Regions from separate parts of the Blautia sp. SC05B48 genome, predicted to be linked through region 1. Evidence: predicted binding sites of a transcription regulator. Region 1 holds the regulator's gene; the other holds the start of a gene.

Region 1 (7,701 bases):
TAGTTTATTCATCCTCCAGTTGAAACATCAGAACAGAAAGTACTGCGAGTCCCGCAGTTTCTGTCCGTAAGATCCGGTGTCCCAGGGTGATGGGTTTCGCACCGGCTTCCATGGCATCTGCCACTTCCTGCTCTTCAAAACCACCCTCAGGGCCGATAAAGACACCGATGCTTTTTCCCGGTTCGATCGACCGGATCAGTTCTTTCGTCTCTTTCATTCCCTTTGCAAGCTCATAAGGGATCAATAGAACGTCCAGTTCTTTTGCATAGACAAGGGCTTCTTTAAAGGTCATCACAGAATGTACCTCCGGCACCAGCATACGCTTGGACTGTTTTGCCGCACTTTCTGCGATCTGCTGCCAGCGGGATACTTTTTTTTCTGCTTTTTTGTTATCCAGTTTTACCACGCAGCGTCTGGTTGAAACCGGAACTACGGAATATGCTCCAAGCTCTACTGCCTTCTGGATGATCAGCTCCATCTTATCAGCCTTCGGCAGTCCCTGAAAAAGATAAATACGGTTCTGCAGCTCATAATCCGGCTCCTGTACATAGAGGATATGAAGCAGGACTTCATCCTCCCCCGCGTTTTCGATCACACAGTGATATTCTTTTTCCTTATCGCTGATCCAGAGCTCCTCGTCTTTTTTCATGCGGAGCACATTGACAATATGATTGACATCATTTCCTGTGATACGGATCTCATGTCTGTCCCTGTCGATCTGATGAGGTTCCACAAAAAATCGCTGCATGAGATCAGTCCTTTCTTGCTGTCACAGATACCCACTCGCCCTGATGAGTCACCTCAACAAGCGTTAGTCCGGCATCTTTTACAGCCTTCACTACGACATCCTCCTTTACATCCAGGATGCCTGATGTAATGTAGTAAGCGCCTTTTTTCATCTGTGCAACGATCACCGGAGTCAGCGGTACCAGAACATCTGCCAGGATATTTGCAGTTACGATATCATATTTCTCATATCCGACCTGATTCTGAACTTCTTTGTCATCGATGATGTTTCCGATCATCATGTCAAAGGATTTCTCCTCGATCTGGTTGGCCTCCTTGTTCTCAGACACTGCCGGAACTGCACAGGGATCAAGATCTGTACCAACCACATGACCTGCACCAAGCTTCAGTGCAACGATTCCCAGGATTCCACTTCCGGTTCCCACATCAAGGATCTCCATTCCCGGCTTCACAAATTTCTTCAGCTGACGGATCACAAGCTGTGTGGTCTCATGCATTCCTGTACCAAAGGCAGTTCCCGGATCAATGTGGAGGATCATCTTGTCCTTATCTTCTGCCTTCACTTCTTCCCAGGACGGTACGATCAGAATGTCGTCTACATAGAACTGATGGAAGTACTGTTTCCAGTTATTGATCCAGTCCTTGTCCTCTGTCTGGGATTCTGTGATGGTTGCCTCTCCGATATCCACAAAGCTTCTCAGATCCTCCAGTGCAGCCTTCACATCTTTCAGGATTGCCTCGGTATCCGCATCCTCTTCCAGATAGAAGTTCAGATATGCGATCCCGTCATCTGCTGGTCCTTCCGGCATAATATCCACAAACATCTGTGCCTTATCCTCATCGGTCAGCGGCTGCTTGTCCTGGATCTCCACACCTTCAATCCCCACCTCGGCAAGTGTACAGATCACAATATCCTCTGCCTCTGTTTTTGTCTTAAGTGTAAAACGGTTCCATTTCATCTTTTATATCTCCTTATGCTGTATACACATTTACGGATTTTCATTCCAGTCTGTCGCCTGTTTTCTATTGTCCCGAAAACGGGCACTTCTTTTAATATACACGAATACAGAAAAAAAAGAAAGAGGCATTTTGTGCCTCTTTCCTGTTTTCACTTTATTTATTCCTCAAACATTTCCTTTACTTTCTCACGGAAACCTTTTTTCTTCTTTTCGGTTTTTTCGGAAGTCTCGGATGTGCTGTCCTCTGACGGACGGTTTCCACATGCCGCATCAAAAGCTTCCAGAGCTTTCTTTGCTTCCTCATTGAGATTTGTCGGAGTCTGGACTACCAGTGTTACATAGTGGTCACCACGAACGTTCTTGTTACGTAATGACGGAACACCTTTGCCCTTCAGGCGGATTCTTGTATCCGTCTGTGTTCCCGGTTTCACCTCATAGGAAACCTCACCGTCAACGGTATTAATACGCATCTCACCGCCAAGTGCAGCCTGTGCAAATGTGATCGGAGCTGTTGAAAAGATATTCATATCCTGTCTCTGGAAGATCGGATGACGGGCTACATTTACCTCAACCAGCAGATCTCCTCTCGGTCCGCCGTTGGTTCCCGGCTCACCTTTTTCACGGATACGGATACACTGACCATTATCAATACCGGCCGGTACAGATACCTGGATCTTCTTTCTGGAAGAGGTATATCCGGTTCCACGGCAGGCACTGCATTTGTCCTTGATCACCTTACCGGTTCCGTTACAATCCGGACAGGTCTGAACATTACGTACCATACCAAACATGGACTGCTGGGTGTAAACGATCTGGCCCTGGCCTTTACATTTCGGACAGGTGATCGGTGATGTTCCCGGTTTCGCTCCGGTTCCGTGACATGTGGTACACTCATCTTTGAGAACGATTTCCAGCTCTTTCTCGCATCCGAAAACCGCTTCCTCAAAAGTAATGTTCACACGTGCACGAAGGTTGGCACCCTTCATCGGTCCATTGTTGGCCCGTCTGGTTCTGCCTCCGCCGCCGAACAGGTCTCCGAAGATATCTCCGAAGATGTCTCCCATATCCGCACCGTTGAAGTCAAATCCACCAAAGCCGCCGGCACCGCCTCCGCCGCCGTTTTCAAATGCCGCATGACCAAACTGATCATACTGTCTTCTCTTGTCGGCATCACTTAAAACGGAGTAAGCCTCTGTCGCCTCTTTGAATTTCGCTTCAGCCTCTTTATCACCCGGATTTACATCCGGGTGATATTTCTTGGCCAGCTTACGATATGCTTTTTTTAATGTTGCGTCGTCGGCGTTTTTATCCACACCTAAGACTTCATAATAATCTCTTTTATCAGCCATTGTAATTATTTCCTACTTGTCTTAGACTTCCTTGTAATCAGCATCTACAACATCATCGCCGTATCCTGCTTCATTTCCGCCCTGAGCACCAGCGTTTCCGCCCATGTTGCCCATATCCGGTCCAGGACCAGCCTGACCCTGAGCTCCCTGAGTCTGCTCATACATCTTGGAGAACAGTTTCTGAGCGCTCTCCATCATCTTCTCCTGTGCAGCTTTGATATCTGCAACCTGAGAATCAGTAAGCTCCTGAGCATTTGCTGTCTGTGCAAGAAGATCTTTCAGTGCATTGAGGTCAGCCTCAACACTTGCTTTATCGTTTGCGTCAAGCTTGTCGCCAGCTTCTTTCAGTGCATTCTCAACCTGGAATACCATGGAGTCTGCATTGTTTCTTGTGTCGATCGCCTCTTTACGTTTCTTATCCTGAGCCTCGAACTCAGCTGCTTCTTTGACAGCTTTGTCGATATCGGAATCGGACATGTTAGAACCAGCTGTGATCGTGATGTGCTGCTCCTTACCTGTTCCAAGATCCTTAGCAGATACATTAACGATACCGTTGGCATCGATGTCAAATGTTACCTCGATCTGCGGAACACCACGACGTGCTGGCGGGATTCCATCCAGACGGAACTGGCCGAGGGATTTATTGTCTTTTGCGAACTGACGCTCACCCTGTACAACGTTGATATCTACAGCTGTCTGGTTGTCTGCTGCTGTGGAGAAGATCTGGCTCTTCTTTGTAGGAATTGTAGTATTTCTCTCGATCAGACGAGTTGCGATACCACCCATTGTCTCAATGGACAGAGACAGCGGAGTAACATCCAGAAGAAGGATATCACCGGCACCTGCATCACCTGCAAGTTTACCACCCTGTACAGAAGCACCAAGTGCAACACACTCATCCGGATTCAGGTTCTTGCTCGGCTCTTTGCCTGTTAACTGTCTTACCTTATCCTGTACTGCCGGGATACGGGAAGAACCACCAACCAGAAGTACCTGGCCAAGCTCGGAAGCTGTGATACCTGCATCAGACAGTGCACGACGAACCGGCTCAGCAGTCATCTCTACAAGGTCATGTGTCAGCTCATCAAATTTAGCTCTTGTAAGGTTCATATCGAAATGCTTCGGTCCCTCAGCAGTTGCTGTGATGAACGGAAGGTTGATGTTTGTTGTTGTTGCGGAAGAAAGCTCTTTCTTAGCTTTCTCAGCTGCCTCTTTCAGTCTCTGAAGAGCCATCTTGTCGTTGCTTAAGTCTACGCCCTCTGTTCTCTTGAACTCAGCAAGCATGTAATCTGTAACTTTCTTATCAAAGTCATCTCCACCAAGACGGTTATTACCAGCTGTGGAAAGAACCTCGATAACACCATCACCGATCTCAATCACGGATACATCGAATGTACCACCACCAAGGTCGTATACCATGATCTTCTGCTCTTTCTCATTGTCAAGGCCATATGCAAGAGCTGCTGCTGTAGGCTCGTTGATGATACGTTTTACATCAAGACCTGCGATCTTACCTGCATCTTTGGTAGCCTGACGCTGAGCATCGTTGAAGTAAGCCGGAACTGTGATAACTGCCTCTGTTACTTTCTCACCAAGATATGCCTCTGCATCCTTTTTCAGTTTCTGAAGGATCATTGCGGAGATCTCCTGTGGAGAATATTTCTTGTCATCGATGGTTACACGGTAATCGGTACCCATCTCTCTTTTGATAGAGGAGATCGTTCTGTCTGCATTTGTAACTGCCTGACGTTTTGCAGGCTCACCTACCAGACGCTCTCCTGTTTTTGTGAATGCTACAACGGATGGTGTTGTTCTTGCGCCTTCTGTATTTGCGATAACTGTCGGCTGTCCACCTTCCATTACGGCTACACAGCTGTTTGTTGTACCTAAGTCAATACCAATAATCTTTCCCATGATTTTTTCCTCCTGTTTTAGTCTGTATCTGTTAAAATAAAGTTTGTTGTCAGTTAGTTCGCAACCTTCACCATACTGTGGCGTACTACGAAATCCTTGTAGGTGTAACCCTTCTGGAATTCTTCCACCACGATGTTCTCTCCAACCTCTTCATCCTCCACATGCATCACTGCATTATGGAAATCCGGGTTGAATTCCTTTCCCACTGCTTCGATCGGCTTCACACCAAGCTCATCCAGTGTTGTGGTAAGCTGCTTGTAGATCATTTTCATTCCATCTGCAAAAGCATCGCCTTCCTGTGCCTGTGCAAGACCTCTTTCGAAGTTATCCACAACCGGCAGGATCTTTTCAACGATTTCTTTTGCTCCGATGATGTACATGCTGGATTTTTCTTTTTCCGTTCTTTTACGGAAATTATCAAATTCAGCCATGGTACGCTTCAGGCGATCGGTAAGTTCCTCCACCTTCTGCTCAGATTTATCTTTTTTCTTCTTTCCGAAGAAGGAAGTTTTTGATTTTTCTTCTTTTTTATCCTCTGAGGCAGCTTCTTCGCCTGGAGTATTATTTTCTTCCTCCGGCAGATCTTCTCCCTCCGGTGTCAGGTTTTCTTCTTCCTGATTTCCGTCAGTTACGGGGATTTCCTTCTCCGCTTCCTGCTCTTCGGATGTTTTCTTTGTTTCCTCCGACACTTTTTTTCTACCGCCTTTCTAAGTTTTCTTCTTTTTCAAAACGTCATCCAGATGATTCTTCAGTTCCTTCAGACTGTCCACTACATTCTCATAATCCATTCGTTTGGGACCGATGATCCCGATGGTTCCGTACATTCCGTCTCCCAGTTCATATCTGGCAGTTACAATGCTGCAGTCCTTCATGGTCTGGATTGGCATCTCATCACCGATGTAAACCTGAATTCCTGTATTCTCTCCATCTGACATCTGTTCTTTTACAAGATCGGCAAGTTCATGCTTCTCCTCAAATGCGGAGATCAGCTCCGTTGCCTTCTCTTTATCGGCAAGCTCCGGATACTTGAAAATGTTAGTTGCACCTGAAGTATAGATCTCCATATCTTCCTCTTCCACATGAATGGTGGCTGCCACTGCATCCAGAACCGTTGCCACCACACCGCTGTGGCTGCCTGCCTGTTCCTTCAGTCTGGCGATCATCCCAAGGTTGATATCCTGGATCGGGATCCCATTGAGATTGGTGTTAAGAAGAAGATTCAGTTTCAGGATCGTCTGGTCGTCCATTTCCTCATCCAGATTGATGATCTGGTTCCGGACTGTGTTGTTGTCACTGACAACCACTGCCACAAGCTGAAGCTCGCTCATCCTCGACAGCTGGATGAACTTGACCTTGTTGCCGCTGTACTGCGGAACGGAAACCATGGTAGCATAGTTGGTATTGGAAGCAAGAACCTTCGCAACCTTCTTAAGCACCTTATCCATCTTATCTGTCTTCTCAATGATCAGATCTCGCAGCTCTGCGACCTCCGCTTCCTTCTCCTTCATCAACTCATTGACGTAAAGTCTGTAGCCCTTATCTGAAGGAATCCTTCCTGCTGAGGTATGAGGCTGGACGATATAGCCCATATCTGTCAGGTCTGACATTTCATTTCGGATCGTTGCGGAACTGACATTGAGATCCGCATACTTGGAAATGGTCCTGGAACCAACCGGTTCTCCGGTTTCCATATAGGTCTTGATGATTGCTTTTAAGATTTTTTGCTTGCGCTCATTCAACACCTCTTCCATGAATCCATCTCCTTTCCTTTTTATTCTTTCCTGACGGATGTTGATTCTTTTTTTACATCTGTTAGCACTCATTTTAGTGGAGTGCTAACATCTACAGTCTTTAAGATATCACCATGTAAAATATTTGTCAATATGTTTTGAAAAAAAGTTCTTATTTTTTCAAAACAAAAAAAGCATCAGTACGATGCTTTTTTGTAATACTGGTCTATGCAGTTCTGTGCCCCGGCAAAAAATTCCGCTTCTGTTTTCTGTCCCAGCATATATTTCTGAAATTCCGTTCCCATGGACGAAACGGCTTCTATGGAATCGGCACACAGTGGTCTTGCTTTCAGCTTATAATCTTTCAGATATTGCCGGATCATTTCAATGCCATCCAGATCAAAATTCTTATCCTCGATCACATCCAGTCTTGCCGGACACATTTTTGTCAGCTGTCCGTAATTTTTACTGGCCTCATATCCGGACACATACTGAAGGAACTTCAGAGCTGCTTCTTTATGATCAGAATTTTTATTCAGTACATACTGCCAGGTTGCGATATTGGTCACCTTCTCGTCAAATTCCGGAAATGGTGCCATATGGATCTTATCTTTTCCATACACGCCTGCATTCTGAAAAGTACTCAACACACCGGTATACATAAACATACATCCATACTGGCCGTTTATAAATTTTTCATTCAGCTGGTCATGCTGGTCGATCAGATTCTCCTCTGATATCATCCCTGTATCCAGCATTCGCTTCATATATTCTGCCGCTTCTCTTGTTTTCGGATCCGTCCAGTCTGTATAATCTCCTCCGAAAAAATCGACATACTCGCTGATACTATTATATATGTAAGAAATCTCCCATGCATCCCCATATGCATATTTTCCCGTATTCTGAAGCTTTTTCTGAAGGATCTCAAGATCACTGAGACAGGAGAGTCTGTCCAGACCAGCCTGATCCAGCAATTCCTGGTTCACCCAGAATGCCATGATA
Region 2 (7,701 bases), 1.6 Mb from region 1:
CTGTGTCATGCTCTGGTTGATGCTCATCTGCAGGGTATCCACATCATTTGTCACCCTGGAAAGGATCTCACCGTTTGTTCTGCTCTCGAAATAATTCATTGGCAGACGGTTGATCTTCTTTGAAATATCCTTTCGGAGATTGTATGTAACATCATTGGAGATCCCCGTCATGACAAATCCCTGGATCAGGGAAAAGCATGCACTTGCCACATACAGTCCCAAAGTCCACAGAAGGATCATTCCAATCTTACTGAAATCAATACCGCCTGTACCGTTTACCTTGGCAACCAGACCATTGAACAGCTCTGTGGTAGCTTTTCCAAGGATCTTCGGGCCTGCAATATTAAACGCTGTACCTGCCACTGCAAAGATAAACATCAGGATAAAACGGAATTTATATCTGCCCATATAGCCAAAGAGCTTTTTCATGGAGCCTTTGAAGTCCTTGGCCTTCTCTGTTGGCTGCATTCCGTGTCCGCCCATCGGGCCTCTTCTTCTCTGCTGACTCATGCCAATTCCTCCTCTGATAACTGACTCATGGCAATCTGGCGATATACCTCGCAGGATTTCATCAGCTCCTTATGGCTTCCGATCCCTGCCATATGTCCATCGTCCAGTACAAGGATCTTATCTGCATTTAAGATCGTACTGATACGCTGTGCCACGATAATGGTTGTTGCTTCTTTTGTATGTTCTTTCAGAGCTTTTCGAAGTGTACTGTCTGTTTTGAAATCCAGTGCGGAAAAGCTGTCGTCAAAGATAAAGATCTCCGGATCCTTTGCGATAGCTCTGGCGATGGAAAGCCTCTGTTTCTGTCCACCGGAAACATTGCTTCCTCCCTGTGCGATCGGAGTCTTATATCGCTCCGGCTTGGTGTCGATAAACTCCGTAGCCTGTGCAACCTCTGCTGCTTTTTTCACTGCATCCTCCGGAATCTCTGTCTTTCCGTAACGGATATTGGAATCAATGGTTCCTGAGAAAAGTATACCCTTCTGCGGAACGTAACCGATCCTGTCACGGACATCCTTCTGTGTCATTTTCCGGACATCCACGCCATCCACTTTCACAGATCCTTCTGTTGCATCATAGAAACGCGGGATCAGATTGATCAGTGTACTCTTACCGCTTCCTGTACTTCCGATGATCGCTACTGTCTCACCTTTTTCTGCCTTGAAAGAAATGTCTGTGATAACATTCTCTCCTGCCTCCGGATATGCGAAGCTTACATGGTCAAATTCTACAGTACCCTTCACATCCTGGGAAGGCTGTACCGGATCCTCCGGATCCTGGACACTGACTTCTGTCTCAAGCACCTCGTTGATACGGCGTGCAGATACATTTGCTCTCGGCAGCATGATAGACATTGCTGTGATCATCAAAAATGACATGATGATCTGCATTGCATACTGGATAAATGCCATAACATCACCAACCTGCATGCTTCCGCTGTCTACCGCATAAGAACCGCTGTAGATGGTCAGTACGGAAACTGCGTTCATGATCAGCATCATCACCGGCATCATAAATGTCATACAACGGTTTACAAAGAGGTTTGTCTTCGTCAGAGTGATATTTGCATCCTCAAAACGCTCCTCCTCGTGTTTCTCCCGGCTGAATGCACGGATAACCGGAATACCGGTAAGGATTTCTCTTGTTACCAGGTTCAGCTTATCTACCATGGTCTGCAGGGCTGTAAATTTCGGCATTGCGATCCTGAACAGCATTGCCATAAATGCCATGATCAGTACAATGGCCACCCCAAGGATCCATGTCATGGAGGAATCTCTCTGAAGCACGCGGATCACACCACCGATTCCAAGGATCGGCGCGTAAAGCACGATACGGAACATCATAGCCATTACCTGCTGGATCTGCTGGATATCGTTCGTGCATCGTGTAATCAGGGATGCTGTTGAAAACTTATGGTACTCTCTGCTGGAAAAACCTATGACTTTGTTATAAACCAGCCCACGGAGATCATGTCCCATAGATGCAGCAACTCTGGATGAAAGAAATACCACACATACTGCAGCCATCATGGTGACCAGTGCCATCAGCACCATGCGGATACCTGTTGCTTTCATGTAATCCATCTGTATGGCATCCACATCTTCACCCATGGCTTCATATTCTGCACGAACGTAGGAAACGCCTGCCTGTGTGATGATGGATTCCTGCATCTTGTCGATCTTTTCTCCGACCTGCTCCTTCATAGCAGCCAGAGCCTCTGCCGGCATCTGAGAAAGAGCCGCCAGTGGATCAGTCCCTTCCGGGATTCCCATCTTTGCAAGAGCTGCCTTTGATTCCTCACTGTCGGACGTCAGAGTAGAAACGATCACCATCGGTTTGCCGAAGATATCGTTGAGTTCTTCTCTGTCTTCTTTGGAGATTTTATCCTTTAATACCAGATCATCTCCCTCTTCCTCATAAAATCCATCCACAGTTTTCGCATCATCCTCCTCCATAAACAGCTTCAGACTGTCCATGGACGTCTTTCTGATCTTCTCAGGAACACTGTCTTCAATACCGTTCTGCTGAATTCCCACATTGATGATATTTGATGTGTAATTCGGCAGAGACAGATCACAGTATGCCTGAAGAAAAAGAAGCGCAATGATGAGTACGATGTAACCTGCAGATCGTTTCAGATATTTCATCAGTTTAATCACGTTTCTGTTCCTTCCTTTCTGTCATTTCATCCGGATGAAGCTTTTCTATGGCTTCCTCCGGCTGGATCTTTTCGATATTTACAAGGATCTGCTCCAGAAATCTCCGAAGCAGGCACTGTTCCGCCTCACTGAAGCCTTCCATCATTACAGCCTCATTTTTATGGATCCGTTCCAGTGCTTTTGCCTTGATTTCCTTTCCCTTTTCTGTCATGTAGATCCTGGTCACACGCTGGTCCTTTTCATCCGGTTTCTTATAAAGAAAGCCTGCTTTCTCCAGTCTCTGTATCGATACATTTACCGTAGGCGGCTTGATATGCAGGATCTTTGCAATTTCCCGCTGACTCAGGCCATCCCGTCCGGACACAAGCCCCAGAACCGGGATCTGTCCCGGATAAATCCCAAGCTCCTGCATCTGACCAAAGCATTTCGTCATAAAATGACGGTCTACCTTCATAAACAGAGATAAAAAACTGCTCTGCCTTTCTTTCTCATCTTCCTCCTTACAAAACACGCTGTCACTCCTCTCTCATCCGATCAGACACCTGCTCCCTGTTAATGATATACGAAGCAGTGGCCATTTTCTTTTTAATTAGTCGGCTAACTATATATAATATACATCTGCACAAAAAATGCAACTGTTTTTTGTGTATTTTACACTTTTTTAAGATTTACAGTTTCTTTTATCCCTGTTTATAATCTGTTTATTAATTTGCCAAGCTAATTTATTTTCTGCTATTTTTCCGCATAAAAAATACCCGCTTCGGAATTTTTTTATTCGAAACGGGTACTTCTTTCTGTTCCTGATTTTCTTATACAAACTGGTTCACAGCCGGATCATAAGCATAATCGATTATATCAAGCTTATCCTCCAGTTCTTTCCGGTTAAGTCCTCTGTCCTCGCAGAAGGCATCCAGGGATCTGTAAAAATCCCGCAGCTGTGTATTTACGTAGCTTAAAAGCATTACCGGGTCCTTTGGTATCATAATCTGTTTCCATCCTTTTATCTGATATTTATCCAATATCCCAGATGCTGCTGGAGAGCTGCCTGATCTGAAATATCAGATTTACTATCTTACCAATTTTATTTTTTGTCAAGAGCCAGAGCAGATTTTTCAGGATTTTTTATTTCTTCAGTATCTGATAAAAATATCCCATTCCCTGTCCAGAAAAAAACTGCCTGGTTCTGATCTTCATCCTGAAATGGATTTCCATCAGAACCGACAGTCCTTTTCCTTGTCAATCTATCATAAATTTATGGAGTTATTTTTTACTTCGTGCTGACAGTAAACTCTCCGTCCTTCACATCCAGCACAATGGTATCTCCGGCATGTACATCACCGGAAAGGATCTTCTTGGCTGTCAGTGTCTCAACATAATTCTGGAGATAACGCTTCAGAGGACGTGCGCCGTAAACCGGATCATAACCGTTATCCACTACCATCTGTTTGGCAGCATCTGTAAGCTCCAGAGAAAGCTCCTGGTCAGCCAGACGGTCGCTGAGCTCTTTGACCATAAGATCTACGATCTTACCTACATTATCCTTGGTCAGCGGCTTGAACATGATGATCTCATCCAGACGGTTCAGAAATTCCGGACGGAAGTGACCACGAAGATCATTCATAACCTGTTCCTGTGCTTCCGGTTTGATATCTCCCTTCTCGTCGATACCGTCAAGAAGGTATGGAGAACCAATGTTGGAGGTCATGATCAGGATCGTGTTCTTAAAATCAACCGTACGTCCCTGGGAATCCGTGATACGTCCATCGTCCAGTACCTGCAGAAGTACATTGAATACATCCGGGTGAGCCTTCTCGATCTCATCAAAAAGAACAACACTGTACGGTTTTCTTCGAACGGCCTCTGTCAGCTGTCCGCCTTCCTCATATCCAACATATCCTGGAGGCGCTCCGATCAGACGGGACACGGAATATTTCTCCATGTACTCACTCATATCGATACGGACCATATTCTGTTCATCGTCAAACAGTGTGGCAGCCAGAGTCTTTGCAAGCTCTGTTTTACCAACACCGGTTGGTCCGAGGAACAGGAAGGAACCGATCGGCTTTGTGGGGTCCTTGATTCCGGCTTTGGAACGAAGGATTGCATCTGTTACAAGACGAACACCCTCATCCTGTCCTACTACACGTTTGTGCAGCTCATCCTCAAGGCCCAGCAGCTTGGTTCTCTCACCTTCTGTCAGCTTGGTTACCGGAATACCGGTCCATCTGGAAATGATACGGGCAATCTCATCATCTGTGACAGCCTCATGTACCAGGCTTCTGTCACTCTCTTTAACCTGCTTCTCCTCAACCTCCAGCTGCTGCTGAAGCTTCGGCAGCTCGCCGTACTGCAGCTCAGCTGCTTTCTCCAGATCGTAATTCTGTTTTGCTTTCTGGATCTGTTTATTGATATCCTCAATCTGCTCACGTAATTTCTGGAGCTTCTCTACGGAATGCTTCTCATTATCCCACTGAGCTTTCTGGGTATTAAAAGTATCTCTCAGCTCTGCAAGTTCTTTCTGCAGATCAGCCAGACGCTCTTTACTTAAGTTGTCAGTTTCTTTCTTCAGGGCAGACTCCTCAATCTCCAGCTGCATGATCTTACGTCTCTGCTCATCCAGCTCTGTCGGCATGGAATCCAGTTCCGTCTTGATCAGCGCACAGGCCTCATCAACAAGGTCGATGGCTTTATCCGGAAGAAAACGGTCTGTAATGTATCTGTGTGAAAGTGTGGCAGCGGCAACCAGGGCACTGTCTGTGATCTTAACACCGTGGAATACCTCATATCTTTCCTTCAGGCCACGGAGAATGGAAATGGTATCTTCCACTGTCGGCTCATTTACCATAACCGGCTGGAAACGACGAGCAAGTGCAGCATCCTTCTCAATGTACTGTCGGTACTCATCCAGAGTTGTTGCACCGATACAGTGCAGCTCACCTCTGGCAAGCATAGGCTTCAGCATGTTTCCTGCGTCCATGGCGCCGTCTGTCTTACCTGCACCCACAATCAGATGAAGCTCATCGATAAACAGAATGATCTGTCCTTCGCTCTTCTTCACTTCCTCAAGTACTGCTTTCAGACGTTCCTCAAACTCGCCACGATACTTGGCACCTGCAACCAGCGCACCCATATCCAAGGCAAAAATCTTCTTATTCTTAAGACCTTCCGGTACATCTCCTGCCACAATACGCTGTGCCAGTCCCTCAATGGCTGCTGTTTTACCAACGCCAGGCTCACCGATGAGAACCGGGTTGTTCTTAGTCTTACGGGAAAGGATACGGATAATATTCCGGATCTCCATATCACGGCCGATCACCGGATCAAGCTTCTGGTTCTTCGCCTTATCCACAAGATCCTCACCGTATTTATTCAAGGTATCATAGGTTGCCTCCGGGTTGTCACTGACAACTCTCTGGTTTCCTCTGACTGTAGATAATGCCTGAAGGAAACGCTCTCTGGTGATTCCAAACTCCTCAAAGATCTTCTTCATGCTTGGGCTTTGGTATCTCAGCATGGAAAGAAACAGATGCTCTACAGAAACATACTCATCTCCCATAGCCTTGGCTTCATCCTCCGCACTGACCAGTGCCTTGTTCAGATACTGACCAAAGCGAAGTTCTCCGCCCTGAACCTTAACCTTCGCATTCAGAGCTTTCTTAACAGTGTCAACAAAATATTCCTTCTGAATCTCCATCTTCTCGATCAATTTGAGAATCAGGCTGTCTTCCTGTGTAAGTAAAGTATACAGAAGGTGTTCCTCTTCGATCTCCTGATTGCCATATTCATAAGCAACCTTCTCAAGATCCTGGACAGCCTGTACGGATTTCTGTGTAAATTTACTGATATTCATAGGCTTTCCTCCTATTCCTGAAAAAGCACTTCCGGCACTTTCGTTTCGGAAATGCTGTAGCTTTTTTCTTGTTCTAGGAGAAATATAACACGATTTGTTAGCACTGTCAAGAGGTGAGTGCTAGTTATTTTGTGAAGATTTTGTGACCCTAAAATGAAAAACTAATTTCCACTCTCAGCCCTTTATGTTCTTTTGCTGAAATTAGGGGTGGAACTTAGTCCTGCAATAAGCTATCCTATAACAAATGCCAGGGTACACTGGCCCATATCCTCCGATCACCGGAAATGATCCATTTTTATTACAAAGGAGGATTTACTTATGGCTACTAATAATATTGGGAATCACAAACACCTTACTCTCGCTGACCGTGCTGCTATCGAACATGGTATACAGATTGGCGAAAACTTTACACAGATCGCTCAGAGGTTAAACAAGGATTCCTCTACCATCTCAAAGGAGATACGGCGGCATCTCATACATGTTCCTCATTATCAGGACGACCTACAGAAGAAACGCTCAGAATGCCAGTTCTTTCATTTCTGTGAAAAAAGAAATGTATGTGGCAGCCTTTCCTGCCAGTCATTATGCTTTAAATGCCGTTCCAAACGCTGCGCCGTGTACTGCCGTGATTTTACTCCTATACTTTGTGACAGACTTAAAAAACCACCTTACGTCTGTAATAACTGTAAACAGATCCGGACCTGTTCCCATGACTTCTATTTTTACCGTGCCCATTATGCCCATGACCTTTATAATGAGATCAAGGTTTCTTCCCGTTCCGGTATCAATCAGACTCCTGAATCGCTGGAACAATTGGATCAACTGGTTTCGCCTTTTCTCCTTAAAGGGCAGCCATTATCTCATATTTACGCTTCCAATCAACATCTTATCGATTGTTCCATCCGTACATTGTATAACTACATTGATCATGGATATTTTACTGCTATCAATTTGGACCTCCCCCGCAAAGTACGCTATAAAAAGCGTCGCAAGACCAGAAAAGCCCCTGAAAACACCGGCTACCGGGAAAACAGGACATACCATCATTTTGAAAAATATCTTGAAGAATATCCAGACACAAATGTTGTAGAGTTAGATGTTGTGGAAGGAGCTGGTGGAAAATCTGAGAAAGTCCTTCTGACTATGTTATTCCGTAACTGTAACCTTATGCTCATTTTTTTG

The links. The regulator HrcA, encoded in region 1, represses chaperone genes, less so after heat shock. The targets are predictions, from matches to a motif close to TGTTAGCACTCNNNNNNNNNGAGTGCTAACA.
Region 2: clpB (ATP-dependent chaperone ClpB) is a predicted target of HrcA. The motif match lies at 6,615-6,645, and genes of this name have one in related genera.

Annotation. Positions count from the first base shown of each region.
Region 1 is NZ_CP040518.1:2,468,655-2,476,355, reverse strand. It holds gene EYS05_RS11390 (cysteine desulfurase family protein) at 1-1, opposite strand, end outside; gene EYS05_RS11385 (16S rRNA (uracil(1498)-N(3))-methyltransferase) at 5-748, opposite strand; gene prmA (50S ribosomal protein L11 methyltransferase) at 753-1,706, opposite strand; gene dnaJ (molecular chaperone DnaJ) at 1,865-3,055, opposite strand; gene dnaK (molecular chaperone DnaK) at 3,077-4,969, opposite strand; gene grpE (nucleotide exchange factor GrpE) at 5,023-5,658, opposite strand; gene hrcA (heat-inducible transcriptional repressor HrcA) at 5,677-6,720, opposite strand; gene EYS05_RS11355 (ABC transporter substrate-binding protein) at 6,897-7,701, opposite strand, start outside.
Region 2 is NZ_CP040518.1:364,500-372,200, forward strand. It holds gene EYS05_RS01540 (ABC transporter ATP-binding protein) at 1-510, opposite strand, end outside; gene EYS05_RS01545 (ABC transporter ATP-binding protein) at 507-2,669, opposite strand; gene EYS05_RS01550 (MarR family winged helix-turn-helix transcriptional regulator) at 2,662-3,180, opposite strand; gene EYS05_RS01555 (DUF4250 domain-containing protein) at 3,479-3,652, opposite strand; gene clpB (ATP-dependent chaperone ClpB) at 3,937-6,519, opposite strand; gene EYS05_RS01565 (IS30 family transposase) at 6,838-7,701, shown strand, end outside.